Regions from separate parts of the Bacillus sp. GM2 genome, predicted to be linked through region 1. Evidence: riboswitches for the same ligand, from Rfam matches in the RefSeq annotation. Region 1 holds a riboswitch; each other region holds the start of a gene.

Evidence for each region. A riboswitch is a leader RNA that binds a small molecule or an ion and turns the genes downstream of it on or off. The one in region 1 is predicted to bind S-adenosylmethionine.
Region 2: it holds a riboswitch for S-adenosylmethionine, as region 1 does, so the genes downstream of both, metN (methionine ABC transporter ATP-binding protein MetN) here and metK (methionine adenosyltransferase) in region 1, are expected to answer to the same signal.
Region 3: it holds a riboswitch for S-adenosylmethionine, as region 1 does, so the genes downstream of both, ACVC9U_RS14255 (methionine ABC transporter ATP-binding protein) here and metK (methionine adenosyltransferase) in region 1, are expected to answer to the same signal.

Annotation. Positions count from the first base shown of each region.
Region 1 is NZ_JBRKSZ010000007.1:459,054-469,366, forward strand. Features, by position in the region: gene ACVC9U_RS03345 (ABC transporter substrate-binding protein) at 1-304, opposite strand, end outside; gene ACVC9U_RS03350 (alpha/beta hydrolase family protein) at 412-1,212, shown strand; gene ACVC9U_RS03355 (DUF2584 domain-containing protein) at 1,237-1,479, shown strand; gene ACVC9U_RS03360 (dicarboxylate/amino acid:cation symporter) at 1,520-2,704, opposite strand; gene pckA (phosphoenolpyruvate carboxykinase (ATP)) at 2,954-4,537, opposite strand; SAM riboswitch class I at 4,732-4,869, shown strand; gene metK (methionine adenosyltransferase) at 5,261-6,463, shown strand; gene asnB (asparagine synthase (glutamine-hydrolyzing)) at 6,608-8,506, shown strand; gene ACVC9U_RS03380 (glycosyltransferase family 4 protein) at 8,548-9,684, opposite strand; gene ACVC9U_RS03385 (phosphatase PAP2 family protein) at 9,743-10,267, opposite strand.
Region 2 is NZ_JBRKSZ010000007.1:179,525-189,837, reverse strand. Features, by position in the region: gene ACVC9U_RS01750 (cation diffusion facilitator family transporter) at 1-929, opposite strand, end outside; gene ACVC9U_RS01745 (YuzK family famiily protein) at 1,062-1,208, opposite strand; gene ACVC9U_RS01740 (carboxymuconolactone decarboxylase family protein) at 1,352-1,735, opposite strand; gene metQ (methionine ABC transporter substrate-binding lipoprotein MetQ) at 1,828-2,658, opposite strand; gene ACVC9U_RS01730 (methionine ABC transporter permease) at 2,672-3,340, opposite strand; gene metN (methionine ABC transporter ATP-binding protein MetN) at 3,333-4,358, opposite strand; SAM riboswitch class I at 4,475-4,582, opposite strand; gene ACVC9U_RS01720 (SCP2 sterol-binding domain-containing protein) at 4,766-5,113, opposite strand; gene ACVC9U_RS01715 (thioredoxin family protein) at 5,235-5,543, opposite strand; gene ACVC9U_RS01710 (toprim domain-containing protein) at 5,569-5,913, opposite strand; gene ACVC9U_RS01705 (YusG family protein) at 5,975-6,211, opposite strand; gene gcvH (glycine cleavage system protein GcvH) at 6,272-6,655, opposite strand; gene ACVC9U_RS01695 (arsenate reductase family protein) at 6,717-7,073, opposite strand; gene ACVC9U_RS01690 (acyl-CoA dehydrogenase family protein) at 7,189-8,973, opposite strand; gene ACVC9U_RS01685 (acetyl-CoA C-acetyltransferase) at 8,993-10,168, opposite strand; gene ACVC9U_RS01680 (3-hydroxyacyl-CoA dehydrogenase/enoyl-CoA hydratase family protein) at 10,180-10,313, opposite strand, start outside.
Region 3 is NZ_JBRKSZ010000007.1:2,601,481-2,611,793, forward strand. Features, by position in the region: gene ACVC9U_RS14245 (MetQ/NlpA family ABC transporter substrate-binding protein) at 99-917, opposite strand; gene ACVC9U_RS14250 (methionine ABC transporter permease) at 939-1,589, opposite strand; gene ACVC9U_RS14255 (methionine ABC transporter ATP-binding protein) at 1,592-2,593, opposite strand; SAM riboswitch class I at 2,694-2,807, opposite strand; gene cspB (cold shock-like protein CspB) at 3,111-3,311, shown strand; gene ACVC9U_RS14265 (ABC transporter permease) at 3,430-4,371, opposite strand; gene ACVC9U_RS14270 (ABC transporter ATP-binding protein) at 4,364-5,287, opposite strand; gene ACVC9U_RS14275 (ABC transporter ATP-binding protein) at 5,307-6,008, opposite strand; gene ACVC9U_RS14280 (GntR family transcriptional regulator) at 5,998-6,378, opposite strand; gene ACVC9U_RS14285 (hypothetical protein) at 6,382-7,149, opposite strand; gene ACVC9U_RS14290 (hypothetical protein) at 7,282-7,614, opposite strand; gene ACVC9U_RS14295 (NAD(P)H-dependent oxidoreductase) at 7,628-8,158, opposite strand; gene ACVC9U_RS14300 (DHA2 family efflux MFS transporter permease subunit) at 8,176-9,741, opposite strand; gene ACVC9U_RS14305 (HlyD family secretion protein) at 9,805-10,313, opposite strand, start outside.

The DNA.
Region 1 (10,313 bases):
TCACCGGATCGCTTGCGCCCTGGGCATTTACGTATATTGACGTTTCCGAGCCGACAAGCGCAATATCGGCGCCGTTTGACAGAAGGGCAGTCATCGTTTTATCTCCGCCCCAGGTCGTTTTCAGTTCAACATCAAGGCCTTCTTCTTTAAAAAAACCTTCAGATAAGGCGATATATAAAGGCGTATAGAAAACGGAACGGGTCACTTCCGCCAGACGGATCTTTTCGGTCTTTTGTCCGCCGCATGAAGCGAGGATAAACAGCATCATGATGAAGGATAATATGGTAAAAAAGAAACGCTTCAAACCGATTTCCCTCCTTTGATTTCGGTTATTTTCGGCATAAAATAGTTTATGTTATATACTAAACAGGTGTGAGGGACAGCTGCGGATTAAAAGAGGTGACGTGACGAATGTGGATAGAAAAAAGAAGGTTTCCATCGCCGAACAAAGAGGTGCGTCTGTTTTCCGTCACATACCTTTCACAAGGACTCAAGGTTAAGGGGCTTTTGGCCGAACCGGCCGCTCCCGGAAATTATGACGGGTTTTTGTATTTGCGCGGCGGAATTAAAAACGTCGGGATGGTCAGACCGGGCCGAATCGTCCAGTTCGCTTCACAGGGCTTTGTCGTTCTTGCTCCGTTTTACAGGGGCAATCAAGGAGGAGAAGGCGATGAGGATTTTGCAGGTAATGACCGGGAAGATGCTTTTGCCGCTTTTCGTCTTCTTCAGAAGCACGAACTGGTAAAGGACGGACGCGTTCACATTTTTGGCTTTTCCCGCGGCGGAATCATGGGCATCTTAACGGCAATCGAAATGAAAGCAGCGGCCGCTTCGTTTGTGTCTTGGGGCGGTGTCAGCGACATGGTCATGACCTATCGCGAACGAAAAGATTTGCGGCGGATGATGAAGCGGGTCATCGGCGGGACGCCTGAAAAGGTTCCCGAAGCGTATGAATGGAGGACGCCTTTTGACGAGCTGGAGAAGATTGAAGCGCCCGTGCTTTTGATCCACGGAGCAAACGATGAAAATGTCTCCATCGAGCATGCGCGGCGTCTTGAGCGTGAACTTCTGCAAAGGAACAAGTCTGTGGATACGTGGTATTTCAGCCAATATACCCACTATTTTCCTCCGCGCGAAAACAGGCGGATTGTTAGAGAATTATCCCAATGGATGAAAAGCCGTCCTTGGACAAGTTATGGTAAACTAAAGTAAAAGAGAAAAGGAGGGGGACTTTAGGTGGGAATGCCAGTTGAATTTAACACGATGATTGTGACAAAAGGAAAAGAAACGCGGGTTGAGGAAAATGTGTTTACACTCGAGAAAGAAGGTTATCGGGTTTACCCTCTTCATGTGCCGCTTGAAGTCAGAAAGACCAAGCGGGGCGACATTACCGGCACCGCGCAGGCGGAGCGCCTTGAATGGTCAGACGGACGGACTCATTTAACATACAGGCTCGTATCATTAAATTCCACGAATTAAAAAAAGCCAAGGCGCGGATAGCGTCCTTGGCTTTTCTGTATTATGCAGGCACATTTTCCTCTTTTCCGATTCCTTTTTTGGAAGTCAGCCTGTGAATCAGCATGGTGAGAGCGCCGTCTCCTGTTACGTTCGTTGCTGTGCCCAAGCTGTCCTGGGCAAGGTAAAGAGCGATCATCAACGATACGCTAGTTTCATTAAAGCCGAGCATCGACTGCAACAATCCGGCAGCGGCCATGACGGCACCGCCTGGTGCACCGGGCGCTGCGACCATTGTGACGCCAAGCATTAAAATGAACGGCATCATGACCGAAAAAGTCGGCGTTTGACCGTTTAGAATCATCACGCCCATTGCACAGCTTGTCAGTGTAATTGTGCTTCCTGACAAATGAATGTTGGCCAGGAGCGGAACGGCGAAGTCAGCCACTTTTTGGCTTGCCCCCGTTTTTCTGACTTGTCTCAGCGTAACGGGAATCGTTGCCGCTGACGATTGTGTGCCGAGCGCGGTGAAGTATGCCGGTGCTACGATTTTCAACAGCGACAGCGGATTTCTGCCGTTTGCAGCACCCGCAACGGAGTACTGAATCAAGAGTATGACAAGGTGAAGCACGATAATCATCACGAAAACTTTCGCAAATACGGATAGAATCGTCTGCACCTGACCGCCGAACGTCATATTGGTGAAAATACCGAAAATATGAACAGGCAGTAACGGAATAATAATATATGATATCAGCTTTTCAACGATCGTTTGAAATTCATCAAACGCGTTTTTTAATGTTTTTCCGGGCAGATAAGCGATGCCGATCCCCATGATGAAAGCAAAAATCAGTGCGCTCATCACGCTCATAAACGGCGTCATTTCAATGGTGAAAAATCCTGCTTGCAGTACTTCTTCCGGATTTTTAAACTCCTGCAGCTGATGGCCGGAAATGATCGCGGGAAGAAGGTTTGAACCGACAAGGTACGCCAGGAGGCCTGCAAAAATGGTTGACGTGTAGGCGATACCTGCCGTAATGCCGAGGATTTTTCCGGCGCCGCTGCCGATTTGTCCGATGCCGGGAATAATAAAAGCGATAATAATAAAAGGAATGACAAATTTAATGAAGCTTCCAAAAATATCATTGAAAGTAGCTGCCGTTTTGACGAACCAAAGCGGAGCAAAGCTTCCGACGATAACACCAAGAACAATTGCCGTAATGATCCTTGGCAGTAATCCAAATTTCATAGATGTGTCCTCCTGAAATATACAAATGTTTTTATAATATTAACATATGAAAGATTTCTTTTGTTAAAAATAAAAAAAGTCTGTATTTTCAAATAATAATACTTGCAAATTGGAATCGTTTTATCTGAGGCGGTGCTTGACTGTCATCTTGATCATTGCCCAGGAAATGGCATCGGCCGCTGATAGGCGAAGAGGTTTTCGATAAACTGGATCAGCGCAGAAGATCTGCGCTGATGCAAGCAGGCTGAGTTAAACGAGCGGTCCTCCGGCTTTTTCGATGTTTTCCGTATTGGAGAACTTTTTGAAATTCTGTTTGAATGCTTTCGCCAGGTGGATCGCTTTTTCCTCGTATTCGTTTTCATCTGTCCAAGTTTTGGCCGGGTCAAGCACTTGATCAGGCACACCCGGAACGTGGACAGGTGAATGAAGTCCGAAAATGCGGTCAGTCCTCATTTCGGCTTTATCCAGTTCTCCTTCTATTGCGGCCTGAACCATCGCTCTCGTATATGCGAGGCTCATTCTTTCCCCGGTTCCGTATCCGCCGCCGGTCCAGCCTGTATTGACGAGAAAGACGCCGACCCCGTGCTCATCGATTTTTCTTCCGAGCATTTCAGCGTACACATGTGCCGGAAGCGGGAGGAACGGTGAACCGAAGCAGGTCGAGAATGTGGCTTCAGGAGTGGTGATCCCGCGTTCGGTGCCGGCGAGCTTGCTTGTATATCCGCTCAGGAAATGATACATGGCTTGTTCTTTCGTTAACTTGCTGATCGGAGGAAGCACGCCGAAAGCATCTGCGGTCAAAAATACGATGGTCTGCGGGTGCGCTGCGATGCTCGGCTTGACGATGTTGTCAATCGCGTCAATCGGGTAAGCCGCTCTCGTGTTTTCCGTGTAGAATGAGTCGGAATAGTCCGGCTCTCCGGTTTTGCTGTCAACCACGACATTTTCGAGAACGGAACCGAAGCGGATCGCATTGTAAATCTGCGGTTCTTTTTCTTCGCTTAAGTTAATGCATTTGGCGTAGCAGCCTCCTTCAATGTTGAAAACGCCTGTGCTGGACCAGCCGTGTTCGTCGTCGCCGATCAGCTTCCGCTTCGGATCGGCGGAAAGCGTCGTTTTGCCTGTACCTGACAATCCGAAGAAGAGAGCAGTTCCGCCTTCCTCGCCAATGTTTGCCGAACAGTGCATCGGTAGAATGTTTTGTTCAGGCAGAAGAAAATTCATAATAGAAAAAATCGATTTTTTCATCTCTCCGGCATATTCGGTGCCTCCGATTAAGATCGTCCGCTTCTCAAACGACACGATGATAAACGTTTCAGATCTGGTTCCGTCAACGAGCGGATCGGCTTTGAAATGCGGAGCTGAAAGAATCGTAAACGGCTGTTCTTCAGGTTTTTTATCATGTTCTTCAGGTCTGATGAACAACTGTCTTGCAAACAGGTTGTGCCAGGCGAACTCGTTGACAACAGTAATCGGAAGCCGGTATTTTTCGTCTGCTCCTGCAAACCCTTCAAATACATACAATTCATCGCGTTCCTTTAAATAGCCGAGCACTTTTGCGTACAGCCGGTCAAAGGCGGCTTCTGAAATCGGCTGGTTTACTGCGCCCCAATCGATTTTGTCCTTTGTGCTCGCTTCTTCCACAATGAATTTGTCTTTTGGCGAGCGGCCGGTGTATGTACCGGTTGTTGCCCGCACGGCTCCGGAAGATGTCAAGACTCCTTCTTTGCGCTCAAGGATCTTTTCAACCAAATGGGGAACGGATAAGTTCATCTGAACGTTTTCGCCCGTTAATAGCGTTTGTAAGTCAGTTGTTAAATCTACAGAATTCATAAAAAACCTTCCTTTGCGTGTTTTTTAATGTGTATAACATTAATGTAGAATTAGTATAACACATTTACTCTTATAGTCTATACCGTTTCTTCATTTTTCGTTCGGGTTTTTTCTCGTAGGACAAGTTCAAATTTATTTCGGCCGATATTGACATAACAAGCCATTTTAAGATAAGATATTTCATTGAGCGGATACTCTTATCCCGAGCTGGTGGAGGGACAGGCCCAATGAAACCCAGCAACCGGTTTCTCTTATTAATGGAAAAAAACAGTTTCTGAGACAACTACGGTGCTAACCTGATGCAAGGTGTTCAATACCTTGAGCGATAAGAGTGAAAGGCACGCAATACCAGACCCTTTCCTCACCGAATAGGAAAAGGTTTTTTTATTGCATAAATCGAGATCCAAAAATTGCTAAAAAAACTACCTTCAGGAGGAAGGTACTGGGCGTTTTTCACAGGACGTGAAAGGTTTTAGCCGAGTATCAAGCAGGAGGAAGGTACTGGGCGTTTTTCACAGGACGTGAAAGGTCTAGCCGGGCAACCAGTCAGGAAAAATTCTGCTAAGGGGAATTTCGACTCAGAATCTCGTCAAGAATAGCATAATGGAAATTGTTTCAAAACGAGAGCGTATGAAGCCCGAGTATCGTCATATAATCAAGAGGGACGAGTTCCGTATCATACTTAAGATCACGGCTGATCTTCATATACAGGAGGAAACATAAATGAGCAAAAACCGTCGGTTATTTACATCAGAGTCAGTTACGGAGGGACATCCGGACAAAATTTGCGACCAGATTTCGGATAGTATATTAGACGAAATTTTAAAGAAAGATCCGAATGCCCGCGTTGCCTGTGAAACATCTGTGACAACCGGATTGGTGCTGGTAAGCGGTGAAATCACGACGTCCACATACGTCGATATTCCGAAAACAGTCCGCGAAACGATTAAAGAAATTGGCTACACACGTGCAAAATACGGTTTTGATGCCGAAACTTGCGCGGTCTTAACGTCTATAGATGAACAGTCTCCAGACATTGCAATGGGAGTCGACCAGGCGCTTGAAGCGCGTGAAGGAGCAATGAGCGACGCTGAAATTGAAGCGATCGGAGCCGGAGACCAAGGTTTAATGTTCGGTTTTGCCTGCAACGAAACAAAGGAACTTATGCCGCTGCCGATTTCGCTTGCCCATAAATTGTCTCGCCGTTTGACAGAAGTCCGCAAAGAGGAAATTCTGCCGTATCTGCGTCCGGACGGAAAGACACAGGTAACCGTTGAGTATGATGAGAACAACAAGCCGATTCGCATCGATACAATCGTCATTTCGACTCAGCATCATCCTGAGATTTCGCTTGAACAAATCCAGCGCAATCTGAAAGAGCACGTCATCAATCCGGTAGTTCCAAAAGAGCTGATCGATGAAAACACGAAATACTTCATTAATCCTACGGGCCGTTTTGTTATCGGCGGACCGCAGGGGGATGCCGGTTTAACAGGGCGCAAAATCATCGTTGACACCTATGGCGGCTATGCCCGTCACGGAGGCGGAGCGTTTTCCGGCAAGGATGCGACAAAGGTTGACAGATCTGCAGCTTATGCAGCGAGATATGTAGCGAAAAATATCGTCGCCGCAGGCCTTGCTGATTCCTGTGAAGTACAGCTTGCCTACGCGATCGGTGTCGCTCAGCCGGTGTCCATTTCAATCGATACATTCGGTACAGGCAAAGCGAGTGAAGAAACATTGATCGAAGTGGTTCGCAAAAACTTTGATCTAAGACCTGCCGGCATTATTAAAATGCTCGATCTTCGCCGTCCGATTTACAAACAAACGGCAGCTTACGGACATTTCGGCCGCCTCGACCTCGATCTGCCTTGGGAGCGCACAGACAAAGCAGATCAGTTGAAGAAAGATGCATTAGGAGAATAACAACCGCATAGCCGCTTTCATAAGCGGCTTTGTTTTTCGATGGCAAAAAGCGGGCGGATGTGAAACGTTTTTCTTTAAACACTTGTCTAATCAAGAAGCAGACTTTGATTTCTGCACGAAATTTAAAAAATCGGAGGCAATACTATGTGTGGATTTGTAGGGGTATTCAATCATCGCCCATCATCCGAGACAGCAGCCCAGGAAGAACTGATTAAACAAATGAATGAAATGATTGTACACCGCGGTCCGGACGATGATGGGTACTATCATGATGAGCATGTAGGCTTCGGATTTAGAAGACTCAGCATCATCGATGTGGAAAACGGAGGACAGCCTCTGTCTTATGAAGATGATTCCTATTGGATTATTTTTAATGGAGAAATCTATAACTATATAGAACTGAAAGACGAACTTATTTCAAAAGGATACGAGTTCAAAACCGATTCAGATACGGAAGTTTTGCTTGCGACTTACCGCCACTACAAACAGGAAGCCGCTTCCAAGCTGCGCGGAATGTTTGCTTTTTTAATCTGGGATAAAAAAGAACAGCTCCTATACGGAGCGCGCGATCCGTTCGGCATTAAGCCGCTCTATTTTACGAAAACGGACGGCCATGTTTATTTTGCGTCAGAAAGAAAGAGCCTGATGGCTGTTGATGCCGATTTGGAATTGAATGAAAAAGCGCTTCAGCAGTATACGTCATTCCAATTTGTACCGGAGCCTGAGACGCTTGACAAAAAGGTGCAAAAAGTAGAACCGGGCCATCAGTTTACTGTCCGCCCGGGCGAGGATATTCAATTTAAAACATACTGGAAAGTTCAATTCAAGCCTGTTCAGACCGAAGAAGACAAGCTTGTTCAGGAAGTAAGAGACGCGATCTTTGATTCCGTAAAAGTCCATATGCGAAGCGATGTGCCTGTAGGTTCCTTCCTTTCCGGAGGCATCGACTCTTCTTTTATCGTGTCGGTGGCGAAGCAATTCCATCCCAACTTAAAAACGTTTTCTGTCGGCTTTGAACATGAAGGCTTCAGCGAAGTTGACGTTGCGAAAGAAACCGCTGAAAGGGTCGGCGTGGAAAACTTCAGCGCGATCATTTCCCCTGAGGAATATATGAACGAGCTTCCAAAGATCGTCTGGCATCTGGATGATCCGCTGGCAGACCCTGCTGCGATTCCTTTGTATTTTGTCGCGAAGGAAGCGAAGAAGCAAGTTACGGTTGTTTTGTCCGGAGAAGGAGCAGATGAGCTGTTCGGCGGTTACAATATTTACCGAGAGCCGCTTTCATTAAAGCCGTTTGAGCGAATTCCGTCCCCGCTGAAAAAGATGCTTCTGCACGTAGCTTCAGCGATGCCGGAAGGAATGAAAGGGAAAAGCTTTTTAATGAGGGGCTGTACACCTCTTGAAGAGAGATATATCGGCAACGCAAAGATTTTTGAAGAAGGCATGAAATCAAAACTTCTTCGCCAGTATGACAGCAACCTCTCTTACTGTGACGTGACAAAGCCATATTTTGAAGAAAGCAAGTCCTACAGCGAAATCAACAAAATGCAGTATGTCGATATCCACACATGGCTGCGCGGTGACATTTTGCTGAAGGCTGACAAAATGACGATGGCCAATTCACTGGAACTCCGAGTTCCGTTTTTGGACAAAGTCGTATTTGAAGCGGCTTCCAAAATTCCGGAAGAGCTGAAAACGAAAAACGGCACGACAAAATATCTGCTTAGAAAAGCGGCGGAAGGCATCGTTCCAGATCATGTCTTAAACCGCAAAAAGCTAGGGTTCCCTGTGCCGATCCGCCACTGGCTGAAAAACGAAATGCATGACTGGGCCGTGAACATCATTAAAGAGAGCGAGACAGACGCATATATCCATAAAGATTACGTGCTTCAGCTTCTTGAAGACCACTGCGCCAACAAAGCGGATAACAGCCGCAAAATCTGGACGGTTCTCATCTTTATGATCTGGCACAGCATTTTTGTTGAAAAGCGCTTTGTACCGGAAGAACTGAACCATCAGCCAAAAGAGGTCATTATCGTTTAAGCCAAAAAAGAAGGTTTTCGTTAATCGAAAACCTTCTTTTTTTATGCCGGTTTTTCAGCTGATAAATCTGCAAGCACATGTTCACATTCGGAGAGGAGATTGTCAAAAATCACGTCCCACGACTGGGTAAGGGCATAGCTTCTCGCATCGTATGACATCCGTTTTTTTAACGGCACGTTGGAGAGGACGCGCAATATATTTTCGGTGAATGCATCCGGATTTCCAGGTTCGGAAAGTAGACCGTTTCTTCCATTTTGTATAAAGTCTTTCAGGCCGCCGGAATCTGCCCTGATAACAGGCGTCCCGCAGGCGAGCGCTTCAAGCGCGGAATTTCCGAAGGTTTCCGTCGGAGAAGGAAAGACGAAGAAATCTGAGCTCGCATAAATGCTTGCCAGCTCTTCTCCTTTGACATAGCCGGCAAAAGTCATGTTGAGAGGAGCTTGCTTCTCAAGCTCTTTTTTTAATGGACCGTCTCCGGCGATCAGCCAGTGGATGTCATCTTTCAAAGCGGGGTGATTTGCGATCTTGAGCAGCGTCTCCAAGTCTTTTTCAGGTGCAAGCCTTCCGACATAGCTGAGGATATAGGTTTCCTTTATGCCGTATCGCTTGCGGATGTGTTCGGTTTGATACGCCGGACTGAACAGCGAGCAGTCCACGCCGCGCTTCCAGATGGAGAGGTTCCTGAATTGTTTGGCTTTGAGCTGCATAAACGTTTCGCGCGAAGGGACGAAAACTTTTCGAAAATCTTTATGAAACCAGTGCATATATTTCCATAATAGTTTGGAAAACATTTGAAGATCATAATATGAAAGGTACTGGTCAAAATCGGTATGGTAAGAGCCTACGATGGGGATGTTCCATTTCTTCGCAAGCTTGAGCCCCGCCAGGCCGATATTAAAAGGAGTCGCAATGTGAATGAGATCGGGGTGGAATTCGCGGAGTTCTGATTTCATTTTGATGAGATTAGGAAGAGCGATTCTGCACTCGGGGTATAAGAAGAACGGCATGCTCGTAAACCGGCTGATGCGGCTCGAAAATTGTGTTTCATGCGTGCTTTCCGGCGCAAATACTTTATAGGGTATCCCGTTTTTTTCAAGATAATCCGTATACCTTTTCAGCGTTCTGGCGCAGCCGTTCACATCCGGTGTAAAAGTGTCCGTAAATATCGCAATTTTCATCGTGTCCCCTCCTGTTGGTGATGTGAAAATCAGTGACGCTTTGGAAGAAACGGCCGGCTTAGAAGACCATCGCCGACAAAGTTCCGACTGAAATCCCGAGGGCCGTGCCTGCCAGAACATCCGAAGGATAATGAAGACCGAGATAAATTCTGGAGAGTCCCACACTGATGCCTACCGGAATTAATAAAAGCGCGAGTATCGGAAAGAATATCATTAGCGGTGTAATGACGGAAAATGCCGCGGTCGTATGGCCGGATGGAAAAGAATGATCCTTGAGCGGATTTTGCAAAACCTGTGTTTCCTTTAGCGTTAAATACGGCCGCTTTCTCGGATACAGCTTTTTGATCAGCATGACTTGAAGGTGGCTGACCAAAAGCGCAAGGGCGCTGGCGATCCCCGCTGTACGAACACTTCCGGATCCGAACAGCAAGAGAGCCAGGCAGGCGGAAATCGTGCAGAAAGCCCCTCCCAAATGTGTTGAGGAACGAAAGTAACGGTTTAGTGTTTTTTGATGAAATAAGCTGTTCATACCGAGGAAAATCCGGCATTCAAAGTTGTAGATGCCGACCATCAGTTTATTCAAAAGTCATAACCCCCTTTACATGAATGGCTGCTTCATGTTTATTGTA
Region 2 (10,313 bases), 280 kb from region 1:
CGGGAACGATTTGATCCCAGGCTGCACGATTCATGACGGGAACAGCGCTCCCCTTCTATTTGGACCGTCACATGCTCCACGTTGCATTCTTTCCTTAGATATTTTGATACTTGTTTTAAGATTCTATCCCTGTCACTGTTTTCGTCTGCCACGATATGGCAGCTTAATGACGGCATATCAGATGAGATCGACCAAATGTGGAGATCGTGAACCTCCTTTACTGACGGAATGGAAAGCAAGCCGTTTTTAAGCGCTTCCGCATCAATGTCTTTCGGTTTTCCTTCCATTAATATGTGCACCGAGTCTTTCGTCACCCGCCACCCGCTAACAAGAACCAAAGCCGCGACGGCGGTGCTTGCGATTGGATCGGCGATATTCCAATTGAAGAAAATCATGAGGAGGCCTGCGATAATCGCGCCGAAAGATCCCAGCATATCGCCGATGACGTGCAATAAAGCGCTCCGCATGTTTAAATTCCCGCTTGTGTCGCCTTTCATTAATATCCAGGCTGCAGCAATGTTGATGAACAGACCAACCGTTGCAATTGCGAGCATGCCACTGCCGGCGACTTCCGGCGGGCTGAAAAAGCGGTTGTACGCTTCCCAAAAAATATAAAGTGAAATCAAAAGCAAGGTGATCCCATTGATAAACGCAGCCAAAATTTCAAAGCGCCTGTAGCCGAATGTTTTGCTCGCAGTTGCAGCCTTTTCCCCAATTTTAAACGCCAAGAGGCTGAATCCAAGCGCTGCAGCGTCGCTGAGCATATGTCCCGCATCTGACAACAAAGCGAGGCTGTTCGTCAATATCCCGCCTATCACTTCAATTATCATAAAAGTAAAAATCAAACCGAAGCTGATGAACAGCGCTTTTTGATTTGCTGATCGGCTGCCATGGTGGCTGTGACCTGTATGTCCGTGAGAATGAGCCATTTTAAATCCCCCTCTTAAATCAGTATATGATCATGTATTCATATTTAAATTTTACCTTTTCCTTTAATTATGGTCAAGCGGCTTTTAAGAACATGGAGAAGGACGGATCGACACATCCGCCCCCCTCGCGTTTTATCCGATCATGGGTAAGTCTGATACGATCTGCTTGCTTTTTTGATACTGCTTTTCACGTCTTTTCTCAACTTCAAGCCGGTTCACATGGCTTCTGCTGTACTCTTCGTACCCCATTCCATGCGACTTGTGCATCGCTTTTTCCATTTCGGCCGTGAATTCAAGGTCAAGCTGATCTTGGCTTGAACAAATAATGAATCATCCTTTCAGAGATTTTCTTACATAGTACCAGTTATATACAAACTCTGCAAAAATGTGTGTGCTTTCAATATGCTTTCACGGACGAAAAATCAATGCTTCATTTGCTGGAATTCTTCCATCGCCTGCAGAACGAGTGTGACAGCTTGGCTCATGGCCGCGCCTCCGCCAAATGCCGCAGTTACGCCGACTGCTTCAAGAATTTCTTCCTCCGACGCTCCGCAATCCAGGCAGCCCTTGATATGATAAATAATGCAATATTCATCCTGAGTATTCACACTGATGCCCAGTGCGATCAGCTGCTTATCCTTTTCGCTGAGCGCGCCTTTTTTAAAGCATTCCTCGGTAAATTCGTTGTATTTGGCGGCAATTCCGGGCATTTTTTCGGAAAAGATGCCGATCCCTGCTTTATATTCATGCAGTGCAGATTCGATAATGCTTTCTGATTCATGCTGATTCACGTTTTGTTCCTCCATTTTCAGTTGGTAGTCTTTTTTTATTATGAGCCTCTTTTCAAAAAATACGCGAAAAAACCCCGGTTTTCTTTGAAACCGGGGTGTTCTTTCATTTACTCAGAAACAGAAATGACAGAGCCTTCATATTTTTTGTCGATGAACTTTTTGATGTCATCAGAGCGCAATACGTCCATCAGAGCTTTCACTTTGTCAGAATCTTCGTCGCCTTTTCGGACGGCGATGATGTTAGCGTAAGGATTGTCTTTTGGAGACTCAAGTTCGATTGAATCAGTTTTCGGATTCAGCTTGTTTTGGATCGCGTAGTTCACATTGATGAACACTGCGTCAGCTTCATTGGCTTCGTATGCTTTTGCTGTCATTTCAGGCGCCACATCATTTTTGATTTTGAGGTTTTTCTTGTTTTCTGCAATGTCTTTTACTGTCGCATCCACTTTTTCAATGCCTGATTTCAGCTTGATCAGTCCGGCATTTTCAAGCATTGCAAGCATGCGGCCCTGTTCAGCTGCGTTGTTGCTCATAATAATTTTTGCACCGTCAGGAAGGTCTTTTAAAGATTTATACTTTTTAGAGTAAATGCCGAATGGCTCAAGGTGTACCGCGCCGACGTTAACAAGATCATAATCTTTATTTTCTTTCATTTCCTGTTCAAGATACGGGACGTGCTGGAAATAGTTCGCATCGAGATCTTTCGTTGCAAGCGCTTTGTTGATCAGTTTGTAGTCCGTGAAATTTTTGATTTTAAGCTCATAGCCTTTTTCTTTCAAAAGCGGCTTTGCTTCTTCAAGGATTTCAGCGTGAGGCGTCGGCGTCGCTCCGACTGTGATGACTTTGCTGTCTTTATCCCCTTCGCTGCTGGAAGATCCGCAAGCGGCCAAAACGCCTGCAAAAATGATGAATAAAGCTGTTAATAAACCTTTTTTCATGTTGATGTCCTCCCTAACGTTTGTCTAATTTATTTGTTATAAAATCCCCGATAAACTGGATGATGAACACAATAGCTAAGATGAAAATAGTGGCGATCAGTATAATATCGGGATTGTTCATCTGAAAACCGTTTACATAGGCAAGGTTCCCGAGTCCGCCTGACCCGATTGCTCCGGCCATCGCCGTCGAACCGATCAGTGCAATCGCCGTAACCGTAATGCCAGAGATCAAGGCCGGCATCGATTCGGGCAGGAGCACTTTAAATATGATCGTCGATGTTTTGGCTCCCATCGATTTCGCCGCTTCAATCACGCCCTTATCAACTTCGCGCAAAGCGATTTCAACCAGGCGGGCATAGAAGGGAGCGGATGCGATAATCAAAGCCGGAAGTGCGGCATTCGGTCCCAGGATCGTGTTCATTAAAAACTTTGTGAAACCGAGCAGCAAAATAATCAATATGATAAAAGGAATAGACCTGAACACATTGACGATTGCCGAGATGACACCGTTCACGACCCGATTCTGCCAAATGTTTCCTTTTGAAGTCAAATACAGCAGCATACCGAGAATCACTCCGATGATAAAAGCAAACAATAGGGAAATTCCTGTCATATATATCGTTTCATACGTTGCTTCCCACAGCTGCTCCATATCTACGTTTGGAAACAGTTTTTCAAACATTCGTGATCACCTCTGCTTCTACCTGGCGGCTCTTGATGAAATCGACCACGTCATTGACCTCGTTTTCACGTCCGTCGACATGTATGAACAATGAACCGTATGCACCGTCCTGAGTCTGCGAGATTTTGCCTTGAAGGATGTTGACTTCAACATCGAACTTCCGAATGATCTGCGTGATCAGCGGCGATTCGGCCGCTTCGCCGACGAAAGTGAGCTTGATCGTCCGCCCGGATGTCGTTTCTTCGAGGAAATGCTTCAGCGTTTCCTTTGTTTCCACCGGTTCTGTTACCTGCTGAACAAAGCGCTTTGTCATTTCTTCCTTCGGCTTGATGAAGACGTTCAGTACATCGCCTTCTTCTACGACCTTTCCGTTTTCCATGACGGCCACTCTGTGGCAGATTTTCCTGATGACATGCATTTCATGAGTGATCAGGACAATGGTCAGTCCGAGCCTTTCATTGATATCGGACAGAAGACCCAGAATCGAATCAGTCGTCTGCGGATCAAGCGCTGATGTCGCTTCATCGCATAACAGAACTTTCGGATTGTTTGCGAGCGCCCGTGCGATGCCGACGCGCTGCTTTTGGCCTCCGCTCAGCTGTGAAGGGTAGGCGTTTTCCTTGCCTTCAAGACCGACAAGCTTAATCAGTTCAGCGACTCTTTCCAGACGTTTTGCTTTGCTGACACCGGCGATCTCCAGCGGAAACGCAATATTGTCGCGCACCGTTCTCGACCATAACAGGTTGAAATGCTGGAAAATCACGCTGATTTCCTGCCTTGCTTTCCTCAGCTTCTTCCCTTTGATCTCGCTGATTTTTCTGCCGGCTACTTCAACCGTGCCTGAAGTCGGCTGTTCAAGTCCGTTCAAGAGACGGATCAAGGAGCTTTTTCCGGCTCCGCTATATCCAATAATTCCGAAGATTTCACCTTTTTTAATCGTAAGGGTGACATCTTGGACAGCATTGACATCTCCATGCTTTGACCGATAAATCTTTGAAACATTTTGAAGATTTATCAAAAGCCATCACCTGCTTTCTTGCTCAATTCTCATAGTTGTCTAAATTCCTGATCAATCAACGAAAAAAGCCTTTCTGCACACATGAGCAGAAAGGCTTTGGAAAAGTCTGGGCCTTTCTCTCATCTTTCAAAGCATAACGCTTCGCGTGAATTGGCACCATTTCAACACGTGTTGATGGTTGCCGGGTTTCATAGGGCACTTCCCTCCACCTCTCTGGATAAGAGAAACATATATTTATTTTTTGATTATTATGATCGGAATTCTTAAAGTAGGATATCATGCGAAAAAATAGTTGTCAACTATTTTTCGTAAGACAATCGTCCTACGGCGAAAAGAGACGAGCGTAAACGCCCGTCCCTGTCTGACTAATACACGGAATGTGCCGATTTTTTGAATTTTTAAAAAGTCTATGAATAAAGATCGCTGTTTTTAAAGAAGCCGTCCGTCAGCCATAAAATCGCTTCAAGCTTCAATAAAGCTCTAAAAGAGCCTTTTACTTTAACAGTGCCGCGCTGTACGAGATGCTGCAATGAAATGTCGCCATGAAGAAGGTCAATAATCTCGCTTTGCTCTCCAAAAAAGGTCAAATGAGCTTTTTCTACAGGAGAATATTTTTCCATTTCCCCTTTTTCGTTGATTGCTAACGTAAAAGCTTCTTTCTCTCCTTGAAACGTAATCAGCAAAGCCGTTGTAGATAATAGAGGTTTTAAAAAAAGAGCCTTGCCCTCTCTTTCTATCAATCCCATTTTCTCCAACTGTATAACCTCCTGTAAATTGGTCATACTTACAGATTCTCTGTCTGCTGCAGGAGTTCCTTTAGGAATTGCTCGACAAGTTTTTGCTGGTTATTTCCCGAGAAATATGTCAAAACCGCCCTTAATCCACAACATTTTGTTTAATCGTATCATATAAGTAGGAAACGGAGTGAAAAGCGTATTCTTTTTTGACGACTCGCCCTTTTTTGTAAAGGATAAAACACGGGACGCTTTCTATTTCCTGCTGTTTGGCAAATGACGGGGAGTAATTGAGATTGTTTTTATAAAAAGGAATGTCCTTCATCATTTCATCAACGACCTCCAGCATTCTTCCGGCCAGCTGACACGTTCCGCAGAACGGCGTGTATACATATAGAAGACAGGTCTCATGTTCAAGCCGTGTCAGCTCTTTTTCTTGAAGTTCTTGCATCTGTTAAACCGCACCTCAATACGTTTTATAATAAATATTTTGTATGTACCCGGATGTTTGAACGAAATAATACTTCTGCAACATGCTGACTCGGGGCGGAAGCGACTTCTTTGTATACCCTATCGATGTATAGATGCGAAGCTTGGGGGAGCTCCCTCATCAGCTGACGGCGGAGCTTTTCCCCTGATTCATCGGCATCCACCAGGATATAAACGTCTTTATCAAACAGCGTCTCGGCGAATTCATCGAGTTTTGCCTGGCTGATCGTTCCGTTTGTGCAAATGATGTCCACGGGCTCTTCGATGACATGCTTCACTTTTTGCTTATCTGATTTCCCTTCGACGATCATGACTTTTTCATTTTCCGGCATATGATCACCTTTAATGATTTACTTGTAAAAAAAGGCAGTGAATATTCACCGCCTGACTCGATTAACACCAGCCTTGGTGGTCATCACAGTCTACATATTTAGCATCCGGACCGCTTACGGTATCCGCCGTTTTGTAAAATCTTTCGTCTTGGAATGAATATCCAGATTTCAACTCGTATTGATCCTTGCCGGTCATTCGGCCGATCAGCTCATTCTCATGGTACAGCTGCATTCCGCCGTTTTTCAATCGGCTTTCCACATGTTCTGTAATATCAATACGTTCTTTTTTCAGCGTCAATTTGGACACCCCCTCTTGATATAGAGTATCCAAACGACACATGGCTATCCTGAATAATCCTTAGTCTTCTTTTATCATGTCCTCATATTGCTCGGCTGTCATCAGATTTTCGATTTCAGAAGCATCTGACGGCTCGACGATAATCATCCATGCCTTTTCATACGGAGACTCGTTGACGAATTCAGGGCTGTCTTCCAGATCTTCGTTCACTTCGACCACTTTTCCGTTGATCGGGGCATACAGCTCAGAAACGGTCTTTACGGATTCAACGCTGCCAAAAGGCTCGTCCGCTTTGATTTCGTCTCCCACTTCAGGAAGCTCGACAAATACGATGTCTCCAAGTTCGGATTGGGCGAAGTCTGTAATGCCGATTCTGACTTTATCTCCTTCTGTTTTCACCCATTCGTGTTCTTCTGAATAACGCAACTCTTTCGGTGTGCTCATGCTAACCCCTCCATAAAGTGTTTTAATCGATCCTACATTGAAGATATCATATTTTGATGTGTTATAACCAGTATGTCTTAAACTGATCTTCTTTAAAACCGACCGTTACTTTACTGCCGTCTGTCGTAATCGGGCGTTTGATCAGCATACCGTCCGAAGCCAGCAGTTCCAGCTGCTCATCTTCAGACATGCTTTGCAGCTTGTCTTTTAAACCGAGTTCGCGGTATTTTTGGCCGCTCGTGTTGAAAAACTTCTTCAATTCAAGCCCGCTTTTCTCGTAGAGTTCTTTCAGTTTTTCCTTGCTTGGCGGCTGTTCTGCGATATGTATCCCATTGATTTCTTTGCCGTGGTCTTCAAGCCATTTTTTCGCTTTGCGGCATGTCCCGCATTTCGGATACCAGTAAAAATCCAAAGCCATACATACACCCCTCTCATTTAATCGAGGTAATTTTAACACAGATCGAATGAAAAACCTAAAACCGTGCTCGATTCTATAACAGCTTAAAAGCCCCGCCTAAAGCAGGGCTTTTCGTTTAAACGATATATTTCTCAGCTTCAAAGACTCCCTTGGCTGCCTGGCGCTTTTTCTCAATGACGTTGACAGGCGTAAAGCGCGTCAATTTGCGGAGCGCGGACAGCATCATGCGCAGCGAATCGCCTGATTCCATCGCAATGAGCGACTCCTTGGCATGGCTTTCAATTTCCTGAAAAGCTTCCTGCGCAAAAATCTGTGTATAGAGAATTTTCTGGGCGTTTTTGTCTTCGCCGGTTGCCTGGATGGCTTTTTCAGTACGCAAAATAGCTGCTTCCATCGCGTAGACCTGGCTGACAATGTCGGCGATGTTAACGAGGATTTCCTGCTCATGGTCGAGCGCTTTTCCGTATTTTTGCGCGGCGAGTCCCGCGATCATGAGCGCGGTCTTTTTGGCGTTTCTCAGCAGATACTTTTCCTGTTCGAGAACGCCGTCACCTGGTTCTTCAGGCATGAGCATCATCAGTTCTTCCTGAAGCGCCTTTGCTTTCCCAAACAGAGGAAGCTCGCCTTTCATCGCTTTTTTCAAGTAGGTGCCCGGGACGATGAGACGATTGATTTCGTTTGTGCCTTCAAAAATCCGGTTGATCCGTGAATCGCGGTAAGCCCGCTCCACTTCGTATTCCTGCATGAATCCGTAACCGCCATGGATTTGGACGCCTTCATCAACGATATAATCAAGCGTTTCAGATCCGAATACTTTGTTAAGGGAGCATTCGATTGCATATTCAGCGATCGATTTTGCGACCTGGCGCCCGTCTTTTTGCTCTTCTTCGCTCAAGGTGCCCATTTTGTCTTCAAACAGCCCGACCGTACGATAGACAGAGCTTTCCATCGCATAAAGTTTGGCTGACATATTGGCGATTTTTTCCCCGATTAAGCTAAACTTTGAGATCGGCGTCTTAAATTGCTGGCGCTGATTGGCGTATGAAGCGGACAGCTCGATGACCCGTTTGGAAGCGCCGATTGTCCCGACAGCGAGCTTATAGCGGCCGATATTTAAAATATTGAAGGCGATGACATGCCCTTTTCCCGGTTCGCCTAAAAGGTTTTCTTTCGGAACTTGAACCTGGTCTAAGATGAGCGTGCGGGTCGAAGAGCCTTTGATGCCCATCTTTTTCTCTTCAGGCCCTGTGGAAACACCTGCGTAATCTTTTTCCACAATGAAGGCCGAAAAATGTTCGCCGTCTATTTTCGCATAGACGATGAAAACATCGGCAAAAGCTGAGTTTGTAATCCATTGCTTTTCACCGTTTAATATATAGTGGGTTCCCGCCTCATTCAAAACGGCCGTTGTTTTTGCCCCTAATGCATCAGATCCGGAGCCCGGCTCTGTTAAGGCATAGGCTGCAAATTTTTCCCCTGTTGCAAGGGACGGCAGATACTTTTTCTTTTGCTCCTCGGTTCCGAAAAATACGATCGGAAGCGTGCCGATCCCTACGTGCGCCCCGTACGATAACGAAAAGCTCCCCGCTCTTGAAAATTTTTCGGTGATTAACGCCGAGCTGATTTTATCAAGTCCGAGTCCGCCATACTCCTCAGGAACGTCAGCACCGAGAAGCCCGAGTTCGCCGGCTTTTTTCAGAAGCCTGACAGAGTGTTCGAAATTGTGCTCTTCAATTTCGTCGATGTATGGCAAAACATCTCCGAGAATATAATCTTCAGTCGTTTTGGCGATCATTTTATGTTCATCCGTGAAATCTTCCGGTGTAAACAGCTGATCAGCCGTCACCTCTTCGATCAGAAAGGCTCCGCCTTTTTTCATATGATCTTTTGTTTGTTCCATTGTTCCATCCCCCTTGTGATTAAACTAATTCGAATACCCCTGCTGCTCCCATGCCTCCGCCGATGCACATCGTCACAACGCCGAATTGCTCGCTTCTCCGCCGCATTTCGTGGATCAATGTCAGCGTCAGCTTTGTTCCCGTGCAGCCGAGCGGATGTCCGAGCGCAATCGCTCCGCCGTTGACATTGACTTTCTCTTCATCGATTCCAAGCGACCTGATAACCTGGATCGCTTGCGATGCAAACGCCTCATTTAATTCGAATAAACCGATATCCGACAGCTCAAGTCCCGCCATCTTCAGCGCCCTTGGGACTGCTTCCACAGGGCCGATGCCCATCACTTCCGGCGGAACGCCGCCGACTGCGAACGAACGAAATTTTGCGAGGGGCTTTAACCCGAGTGCGTCCGCTTTTTCTCTGTCCATGATCATCACTGCGGCAGCCCCGTCGCTCGTCTGCGAGGAATTCCCTGCCGTAACCGAGCCGTTTGCCGAAAACGCCGGTTTCAACGTTGACAGAACGTCTTTGGTTGTCCCCGGGCGTACACCTTCATCGGCAGAGAAAGTAAACGTCCGCTCCTTCAGGTTATGATGTTCATCCACTTCTCTGACGGTGACGTCCACCGGGACGATTTCATCTTCGAACTTTCCTTCCGCGATCGCCTTGGCTGCTTTTTGATGGCTGTTGACGGCAAATGCATCTTGGTCCTCCCTGGAAACGCCGTATTTGACGGCAACCTGTTCAGCTGTATGGCCCATTCCCATATAATATTCAGGAGCCGTTTCCGCCAGAGCCGCGTTCGGTCTGACGATATGACCCATCATCGGCACGATGCTCATCGATTCGGCGCCGCCTGCAATGATCGTGTCAGCAGCTCCAAGCATGATTTTTTCGGCCCCGTAAGCGATTGATTGAAGTCCTGATGAACAATATCTGTTGATCGTAACGGCCGGAACTGTGTGCGGCAGACCGGCAAGCGCGCCGATATTGCGCGCCATATTCAAGCCTTGTTCGGCTTCCGGCGTAGCGCAGCCGATGATTAAATCATCGATATTCCCTTCATAACCGCCCGCTCTTTTCAGCGTCTCTCTCACCGCATATGCGCCTAAATCATCGGGACGGACAGTCCTCAATGAGCCTTTTTTTGCTTTTCCGATCGGGGTTCTCGCCCCCGATACAATAACTGCCTCTTTCATTATTTTCCCTCCTAATTACGCAAAGGTTTGCCTTTCACAAGCATATGCTGCATTCTCGCCTGCGATTTCGGTTCGCTCACAAGGCTCAGAAACGCTTCTCTTTCCAAATTGAGCAAGTATTCTTCCGTTACTTCGGCGCCGAATG
Region 3 (10,313 bases), 2.1 Mb from region 1:
ACATTTAAAAACTATAGTACAACAAACCTGATTGGTCAAGTAGGAATTATCGACGCATTTCAATATATGACCCGGGAATCAATTGCGCGACTGATATTTTATTCGCCGATGTCTTTCAGTGGAACAAAAGTCGGCAGCTGTGCACCGTCAAACTCTTTTTTGATCAATTCAGCGGTATCGTCTGCTTGGTACAGCTCGACGATCTTTTTCAAATCTTCGCGGTCCCGGTCTTCTGTTCTGGCCGCAATAATGTTGATGTACGGTGTCGCTGTTTCGTCTTCCAGTTTAATCGAATCTTTGACAGGGTGGAAGCCGGCGTCAACCGCTATGCCGTTGTTGATAACAGATGCAGCGACATCGGGAAGTACGCGCGGTGTTTGCTCTGCGGCCACCGTTGTGATTTTGAGTTTTTTCGGATTTTCTTTAATCGCATCAAGCGTTCCGTTTCCGTCAAATCCGTCCTTTAATTGAAGAAGGCCGGCGGACTCCAGCAGAAGCAAGGCTCTGCCCATGTTCGTCGCTTCGCTCGGAACAGCGATTTCCGCGCCGTTTGGTATATCGTCAGGCGAATCATACTTCTCGGAATAAATGCCCATCGGAGCGATGATCGTTGTGCCGATCGGCGATAGTTTAAGATTGCGTTCCTTTTTGAATGCATTAAAGTAAGATATCGTCTGAAAAGCGTTGGCGTCTATGTCACCGCCCGCCAAAGCCTGGTTCGGCTGAACATAATCGGAGTATTTGACGATTTCAAGCTTTAAGCCTTCTTTCTCGGCTTTTTTCTTCACAAAGTCCCAGATTCTTGTATCCGTTCCGCTGATGCCGATATTAATCGTTTTCGCATCAGAGTCTGCCGCACACCCCGCGATCACTCCCGCAAGCAGCAATAAGATCACAACAAATGCAAATTTTTTCATCATAGCCGTCTCCCTCTTTGTTTATCTTCTTCTCAATTTTTTTGACAGAACGTTTCCGGATGTCTGCAATCCCTGCACAACGATGACGAGAATTGCAACCGTGATGATCATCGTCATCGTGTCAAATCTTTGATAGCCGTATGTGATCGCCAAATCCCCCAGACCGCCGGCGCCTATCGCACCAGCCATCGCCGACGCTCCGACCAATCCGACCGTTGCCACCGTAAAACTCAGCACAAGTGAGCCGAGCGCTTCCGGAATCAGAAACCTGAAGATGATCTGCCGCGGAGTCGCTCCCATTGCTTCAGCGGCTTCAATAACTCCCGGGTCGACTTCAAGCAGAGAGTTCTCGACGAGCCTTGCGATGTAAGGCCCGGCATAAAAAGTCAGGGGAACAATCGCTGCCGATGTGCCGATGGACGTCCCCACAATCAGCCTTGTCACCGGAATTAAAGCAACCATCAAAATGATAAACGGAACGGACCGGAAAATGTTAATGATCATATTGACAACCGTAAAAACTGCCGGATTTTCAAGCAGATGCCCCTTTCTTGTGACAACCAGCAAAATGCCGAGCGGAATGCCGATCACGCTTGAAAATAAAAGAGAAAAAACCGTCATTTGAATCGTCTGAACCAGTGCGTCAATGATTTGGTCATATGTAACAAGCATGCTTATACCTCCCTGATGCGAATGTTTTCTCTGCGTATATATTCGAGCGCCCGCCCGATTTCACCGTCTTCCCCCTGCAGTTCAACCGTCATGCTGCCAAACGGAATTCCCTGAAGCTCTGTAATCGTTCCGTGCAGAATGTTGACTTCTACGTCAAACCGCTTTGCCACTTGCGAAAGAAATGGCTTCCCGGAAGATTCGCCGACAAATTGAAGCTGGTAGAGGTGCTTCACATTTAATTTTTGAATCGATTCAGGTATCTCGTGGTCGATGGCTGATTTGACAAAGCTTTTCGCCGTTTCGGTTTCCGGCGCGGAAAATACGTCAAACACACTGCCTGATTCAATGATCCTTCCTTTTTCAATGACCGCGACTTTGTCGCAGATTTCTTTTGCCACATTCATTTCATGGGTGATTAACAGTATCGTGATGTTATATTGTTCGTTGACGCGCTTCAGCAGCTTCAAAATATCGCCGGTCGTCTGCGGATCAAGCGCGGATGTCGCTTCATCGCAGAGCAGAACCTCCGGATTTGTCGCCAGCGCCCGGGCAATCCCGACGCGCTGCTTTTGGCCGCCCGAAAGCTGATCCGGATAATCGCGGGCTTTATCCTCAAGTCCGACAAAACGGAGCAGCTCCGTCACTTTTTGCTTGATTTCGGCTTTCGGCGTTTTGACAAGTGCGAGCGGCTCTGCGACATTAGCGAAAATCGTTTTTGAATTTAACAGGTTAAAATGCTGAAACACCATGCCGATCTTCCTTTTCACAGTGCGAATCTCAGCTTTCGACAAGGACATTAAGTCTCTTCCGCCGACGAAAACCTTTCCGGCCGTCGGTTTTTCAAGGAAGTTCACACAGCGGATCAGCGTGCTTTTCCCTGCACCGCTGAATCCGATGACGCCGTATATTTCCCCTTTATCCACATGAAGGTCGATTCCATTGAGCGCATGAACCTTCTGTCCGCCGCTTTCATAGACCTTTTCAACGCCTTCAAATGTAATCATGATGATCTTCCTCCTCTTTTTGGCTAACAAAAAAGGCTTCCTCTTAAAAAATAAGAAGAAGCCTTAGACGACACGAAGTAAATGGAGTGGGTCCGCTCTCTTCTTATCTTCCAAGCCCATACGGCTTGTTGGATGTGGCACAGTATTCTGCTGTTTGCAGAACCCGCTGCCGAGGCTTCATAGGGCCAATTCCCTCCGCCTCTCTGAATAAGAAGTGTTGTTGCATGAAGTTTTACCTAACTTTACAGCTTCTTTGAAATGTTGTCAATCAGATTCGTGAAAATTTCAAAAACTCTCTTTTCAATGCTTTATTTTTCACCCTGATCATTAAATTTCACTTTTTTTAAAAAAATTGTGTTTAGCAGTTGTAATTTCGCTTAAACACTGGTAAAGTAAAGGTAATTATTTTTGTTCGAACTATCTTTAAGAAGAAAGTTTTGTAAGAGTTTTCGTCTTGGAAGTTTGTTTTAGAGCAAGAATAGTGAATTTAAGCGTTATCGCTTTAGGAGGAAATTTCATGCTAGAAGGTAAAGTAAAATGGTTTAACTCTGAAAAAGGTTTCGGATTCATCGAAGTTGAAGGACAAGACGATGTATTCGTTCATTTCTCTGCTATTCAAGGCGAAGGCTTCAAAACTTTGGAAGAAGGCCAATCTGTATCTTTCGAAATCGTTGAAGGAAACCGCGGACCACAAGCTGCTAACGTAACAAAAGCGTAAGCTGTGAACCGCTGATCTTCATACAGGACTGCTGACCGAATGTCAGCAGTCTTTTTATATTTTATTTAAAAAAGCCTCACGCCCGGAAACCGGCGTGAGGCTTTTTCGTGAATACCGCTTATGAAGCGATGTCTCTTTTTGTGAATGCACCAAAAGCGAGCACATGAAAAACGATAAAATAGACAGCGAGCACCGCAATCGAGAATCCCAGCGTCATATCTGAAACAAGCGGAGATCCGTCAAAGTATTGAGTGAGATCAGTGTTGGCAAATAAGATATATTTCACCCAATCAAATTTCGTCGCGAGCAGGTTTGTCACCGTTCCGCCCATAGCCAATAGGAAAATCGAAATACCTACGGCGAGCGAGCTGTTTCTGAAAACAGCTGAAATCATAAAGGCCATTGTCGCCATCATCAAAAGCGAAATTGAATTCAGCAAATAGCTGCCGGCCAAGTGCAACAGCAGGCTTTTTTCTTCAACTGTTCCACCGGCATACACCAAGTGAACCTGGCTGCCGTCGCCTGCCCCGAATAAAGCTAGGCCTGTTATTCCTGCGCTTGCAAACAGAATGAAGAGCAAAGCCAATGCAAAAAGCAGAACTGTCAAATATTTTGCCAGCAAAATTTTAAAGCGGCTGATCGGCCTGATGACAAGCAGCTTCACCGTTCCCCAGCTGAATTCATTCGCAACGATTCCCGCAGCCACTGTGATCACAAACAGACCGGCGAGGGAGATGATCCCGCTCGCATCGCTGATGAACGACAGGGCCGTATAATCCCCGTCTTCCGGCAAATCGTGCTTGATTCGATACTCATTAATGGCGATCGACCGTTCATAACTTTTTTCAAGTGCCGGATTATTGACCCCTTTAAGTAGTTCTTTCATATCTTTATTTTCCTGCATCAATTCTTTTTTCCAGCCCGGGTTTTGGTCTGTCTCCCCGATCGTCTTTGTGAGAACGCCCAGCCCGATGGCAGATAACAGCAAAATCGCGATCATGACGTATGTGCCTTTTCGATTAAAAATTTTGATCCATTCATTTACGATGAGATTAAACATGCTGAGCTTCCTCCTTATCTGCGGTGATTTCCAGGAACCGGTCTTCCAGCGATTTGTTCACAGCCTTCACTTCATATAGGCGGACACCGCTGTCTGACAAGTGTTTGATCAAATCAGGCACTTCATCCTTTTGAAGGCTGAGCTCTATCCCGCCTTCCGCTTCGTCAACCTTCATCTTTTTGAAGGCAGCCGCTTCCCGCATCAGAGCCTGATTGTCATCCGCCTGAATATAATAGCGCTTCTTTTCATCCCGAGCGGGTCCGTGCACATGTTGAATATCCCGGAGCTTTCCGTTCTGGATAATGGCGATCCTGTCGCACATCAGCTCCATTTCTGAAAGCAGGTGGCTTGAAACGATGACCGCCATACCTCTTTCTCTCGTCAGCTTTCTTAAATGATCGCGTATTTCCCGGATACCGGCCGGATCAAGCCCGTTCGTCGGCTCATCGAGAATCAAGAGCTTCGGATCGTGCAAAAGGCTTTGGGCTAGGCCAAGCCTTTGTCTCATTCCTAAAGAATACGTTTTGACCTTATCGTTGATCCTGTTTTTCAATCCGACAAGCTCGACGATTTCGTCAATTTTCTGTTTCGTCACGCCTTTCGTCATGCGCGCGTATTGCTGAAGGTTTTGATAGCCCGTTAAAAATTTATACAGTTCCGGATTTTCAACGATCGCTCCGATATGCCGTGCAGCCTTTTCAAAATTTTCTTTTACGCTGACGCCGCACACGGCGATTTCACCGGCGGTGATGTTCATATGCCCGACAATCATCCGGATCGTCGTCGTTTTTCCGGCGCCGTTCGGACCCAGGAAGCCGAATATTTCGCCTGCCCGCACGTCAAAGCTCAAGCCGTCGATGATCTTTTTCCCCCTGATCGTTTTTGATACATTTTTTAATTCCAAAAGTGTTTCCACTGTTTCTCCTCCAGCCTTTTCAATTTTTTTCTTCAATAAACCGTTTCAGCCATTCCAAAAGCGACATTCCTGATTCCTCGCGCAGCTGTTCGACATCTTTTTTTTCTTCAATTCGGCCATTTAAGACGACGACGACCTCATCCAAAATTTGTTCAATTTCATGAATCTCATGGGTGGCGATGACGATTGTCTGCTTATCAAGCTCCAAATATGTAAGAAGGCTTTTGACGATCGATTCTCTCACCATCGGATCAAGACCGGAAAACGGCTCATCAAGCAGCACGACCGCTGCATCGCGCGCCAATGTGAGCGCGAGCTTCAGCCTGCCCCGGTTGCCTTTGGAAAGCTTGCCGATTTTTTTATCCCCGTCGATTTTCATGTCCTTTAACAGGTCCCACGCTTTATTTATACGGAAATCGAAAAACTGGGTTTCATAAAAGTGAATCATATCCTTGACCCGAAATGGATCGTAGAACATATCAAGCTCTGTTAAATAGGCGATGTTCTTCGTCTCCTTTCTGGCTGCCGGCCGTCCTCCGATCAGCACCGAGCCCGAATCCGGAAACGAGAGCCCTGTGATCAGCTTCAAGATCGTAGATTTGCCGCTGCCGTTCGGTCCTGTCAACCCGTAAATTTTCCCGGGAGAAAGAGACAGATCGGCCTCTTTGAGCGCATACTCTTTGCCATACTTCTTCGTGACATTTTTCAGCTCAATCTTCATTTGGATCTCCTTTCTGAAGAAAACGGTCAAGTTCTGACAACATGTCTTGTTTAGACAAGCCAAGCTCTTCCATGCTCTGGACAAATTGCCCGATAACTTCCGATCTCATCTCCCGCTTTAAATCATCGATGACTTCCGTATGTTCAACAACAAAGGTGCCCTGTCCCCTTCTGGTCTCCACCACGCCCATCCTTTCCATTTCATTGTAGGTTCTTTGAATCGTATTCGGATTTACTTGCGTCTGAACAGCCAGCTCACGGACCGAAGGTAATTTTTCTCCCGGCTTGATCTCTCCGCGGATCATTTTTTTAAAGAGCTGTTCGGCTATTTGCCTATAGATCGGCTTTGAAGCAGAAAATTCATTTGCCATCTTTTACACCTCAACTCTTCTGTTCAGTAATTTGCAGGAGAGATAGAAGAGACAGACGCCTAAGACTGTGTAATACACCAGGAGAATACCCGGCAAATCAACTTGAGAAAATGTAACAGTCCATCCTGAATGTTCGTAATGGAATTTGAATTCAGCTGTTAAAGAAATGCTCCACAATTTCTGCAATTCCTGGAATAAGCCGCTCTCGATGAACAGCGCCTCGATTAATCCGTAAGCACTGTAGATCAGCAAGGGAATGATCCAGCGGATTTTTTTGATAGCCGGATATTTTCTGAGCGCTTCATATATCGTCCACAGAAACATCACCCATGTGGAAAAAATTACGGAGCCTAAAAAGACAGCGATATTGACGAGAAGCAAATCTGACACGGAAAACAGGCCGGCGCTGCTGGAGAGCAGAACGCTTCTGACAATCAGCCCGAAAATGAATAAAACAGCGTGGGAAATCAATTGGTATACGGCAGCTGAAGCAAGCTTTGACAGCAGCAATAACGCACTGTTGTTCGGGTTATATAACCAAAGCTGCGTCTTCCCTTCCAGACGGAGCTGAGCAAGGATCATTAAAGGACAAAACAGGCTATGAAATAATAAAATGGTCACTAGCGCCCCAAAAAGAGCCATTGATTCGCCTGTATAATGAGCAAACCAAAAGCTTGCAATAATCGCACAAATCATGCACAGCATCCAAACCAAAAACCAAAACCTTGCCATGAGAAAATCTTTTTTAAATAAACCGCTGAAAGACTGCAAAACATATCCTCCTCTAGTCACTGTATCAGTGTACTATATCAATAGTACACTGATACAGTGAAAATCGCAATCAAATATTACAAAAAAATGCAAAAAAAAGAGCAAATCCGCTGTTTCCCAGCGAATTTGCCTTTAATCCTGTTCCCGCTTTTTCATGGATTTTAATGCTTTTCGGTAATCCATATCGTCCATTTCCGTTTTCTCGGAATGGTTTTTTTCCTCTTTTGGATGTTGAAGTTTTTGCAGAATCGCCCGATAGGTTTGATCATTCATTTCGAACGGATCTTGCTGAGCGGCTTCAACTTGCTGAGGCGCTTCTTCTTCCTGAACATGAGGAATGTCAGCTTCAGCTGCCGCGTTATCCTCATGTTCGGGTTTATGCTGCGAAGACGCCGACCGCACATTAAATACCACCAGACCGATAATGACGAGGACAGCAGCGATGATGGTCAATATAATGGTCATGTCAAATCGCTCCTTACTGTCCTGCTGTAAAGCGGTCTGTCACTTGGGCGACGCGTCTGCCTAAAGCCCGGCCCAGCTCCAGGCCTTCTTCGCCGATCAGTTCGTCACTGTCGACAGGACACGTGATGCCTGCACCGTAATAAGACCCGTATAAAGCATTTTCAGGTACATTTCCAGGCAAGCCGACGACCATCATGCCTTGATGAAGCATCGGTGTTATTAAGTTGAGCATTGTCGCCTCAAGACCGCCGTGAGTCGTCGCTGTTGTGCAGAAGACTGCGCCGACCTTATTGATCAGCTTGCCTTCCGCCCAAAGGTAGCCCAGCCTGTCGATCCAAGTTTTTAAGCCGGAGCTGATTGTACCGAAATGGCCAGGGCAGCCCCAGATGATAGCGTCCATTTCTTCGAGCTTTCTGATATCCGCCTGGCTGACATGATCGATCAGCACGTCTGCAGCCTCATGTTCCCCTGCGCCTTCTGCAATGGCTTCAGCCAGCTTTTTCGTATGCTCGCCTTCACTGTCGTACACAACATAAATTTTCATGTCAGAACCTCCTCATTTTAAGATTCTTTCGCTTCTTTAGGAGCCGGAAGCAATGTCAGCTCCTCCGCCTTGTTCTTCCTGCGCAGCTTGTCTTTTCTGACATCCCTCAAAAACAGGCTGAGAACGAGACCGATGACACAGAACCCGGCCGCCCACATAAATGCGTCATTGATGCCCATGACATTCGAGTTGAGCTGGGCCTGTCCGGTCAAATATTTCACGACATATTGTTGTGCTTGTTCAAGAGATATATGCATCGATTGCGCCGTTGACTGAATGGTTGACTGCAATGTGCTCATAAATGACGGATCAGCCGTATTTGTCTGATCGGCCATTGATGCATAGTGGAATGTCGTGCGATTTGTATAAATCGTCGTGATCAAGCTCGTTCCGATCGAACCGCTGATTTGGCGAAGCGTATTCGACATCGCCGTTCCGTGGCTGTTTAAATGCTGCGGAAGCTGGTTCATGCCGGCAGTCATGATCGGCATCATCAGCATGGACATCCCAAACGCCCGAATCGCATAGATTAACACGATGTGCATATACGGTGTATCGATCGTAAGCGTCGTAAATTCGTAGGTCGTCACAACAGTGATCAATAATCCGACAATCGCCAGCGGTCTTGGGCCGACTTTATCAAATAAAATTCCTGAGATCGGCGACATCACAAGCATGACGAGTGCGCCCGGCAGCATCAGAAGCCCCGACTGAAGCGCTGTAAAGCCGACCAGGTTTTGCAAATAAATCGGAATCAGGAACATTCCTGCATACAAAGCAACTGTAATGATGGCGTTGATCACGCTTGACAGTGAAAACATATCGTATTTGAACACTCTGAAGTCAAGCATCGGCTCTTTCGATTTCAACTGCTGGATGATAAAAGCGGCAATGCCGATCACACCGATCACAACTGTGGAAAGTACGAGCGGATCATCCCAGCCGTCTGAGCCGGCTTCGCTCACACCATACAGCAACGCCGCAAATCCGACAATTGAAAGAATCGCGCCTGCTGTGTCCAATTTGATTTTTTTAGGTTCCGTCATATTTTTAAATAGGAAAAAACCGAAAATGATGACGATCACACCAACCGGCACAAGGCCGTAAAACATGATCCGCCAGCTGTAGTTTTCAATGACCCAGCCGGATAGCGTCGGACCGACAGCAGGAGCAAACATCATCGCAAGCCCGAAGATTCCCATTCCTTTCCCGCGGCTTTCCGGAGGAAAGATAAAGAGAATCGTCGTCATGACCAAAGGCTGTAGTATGCCTCCGCCGACTGCCTGAATGAGGCGTCCGGTTAACATCGTCGAGAAGTTAGGCGCAATTCCGCATATCAGCGTTCCGGCCGTAAACAGTAGCATCGCCGTTAAAAACAGGCTCCGTCCGCCGAACCGCATAATCAGGAAGGCTGATAAAGGAATCAAAACGCCGTTGACAAGCATATATCCGGTTGTCAGCCATTGAATCGTTGTGGCGCTCACATTGAACTCTGTCATGAGATGAGGCATCGCCACATTCAGCAGCGTTTGGTTTAAAATGGCCAGAAACAAGCCGCCCATTAAAATGATGAGCAGTGACATATTTCCTTTTTTCTGAGAAGCCACTTATGACATCCTCCTTTCGCTCGTTTTTATTTCCCCCGGTTATTTTGAAATTTTCACGGATGCGTTCATTCCCGGCAGCACTTTGTCAGACGGGTTTTTGATTGAAATTTTCACAGGTACTTTCTGCGTCACTTTCGTGTAGTTTCCGCTTGAATTGCTTTGAGAAAGCAAGTCAAATGTTGAGTTTGTCGCATAGCCGATTTCTTCGACATTTCCTTCAAATGTAGTGCCTGAATCACCGTCAACGACGATATCGACTTTGTCCCCTTTTTCGATGTCTTTCAGGTCGTTTTCTTCAATGTTAGCTGTAATGTACAGATGATCCATGTCGATTGTTTTCGCAAGCGTTTGACCGGCTTGTACGATCTGGCCTTCTTTCGCCTCGTTTTTGACAATCGTTCCGTCCATGATCGACTTCACGTCAACCGTTTGTTCCCCTTTGATTTTCGCTGCTTTTTCGTCCTTTGAAACTTTTGATCCTTCTTTCAAATCCCAATCTGCGAGCTTCCCTGATGCAGGCGCCGTAATGTCGGCCATCTCGCCTGCCA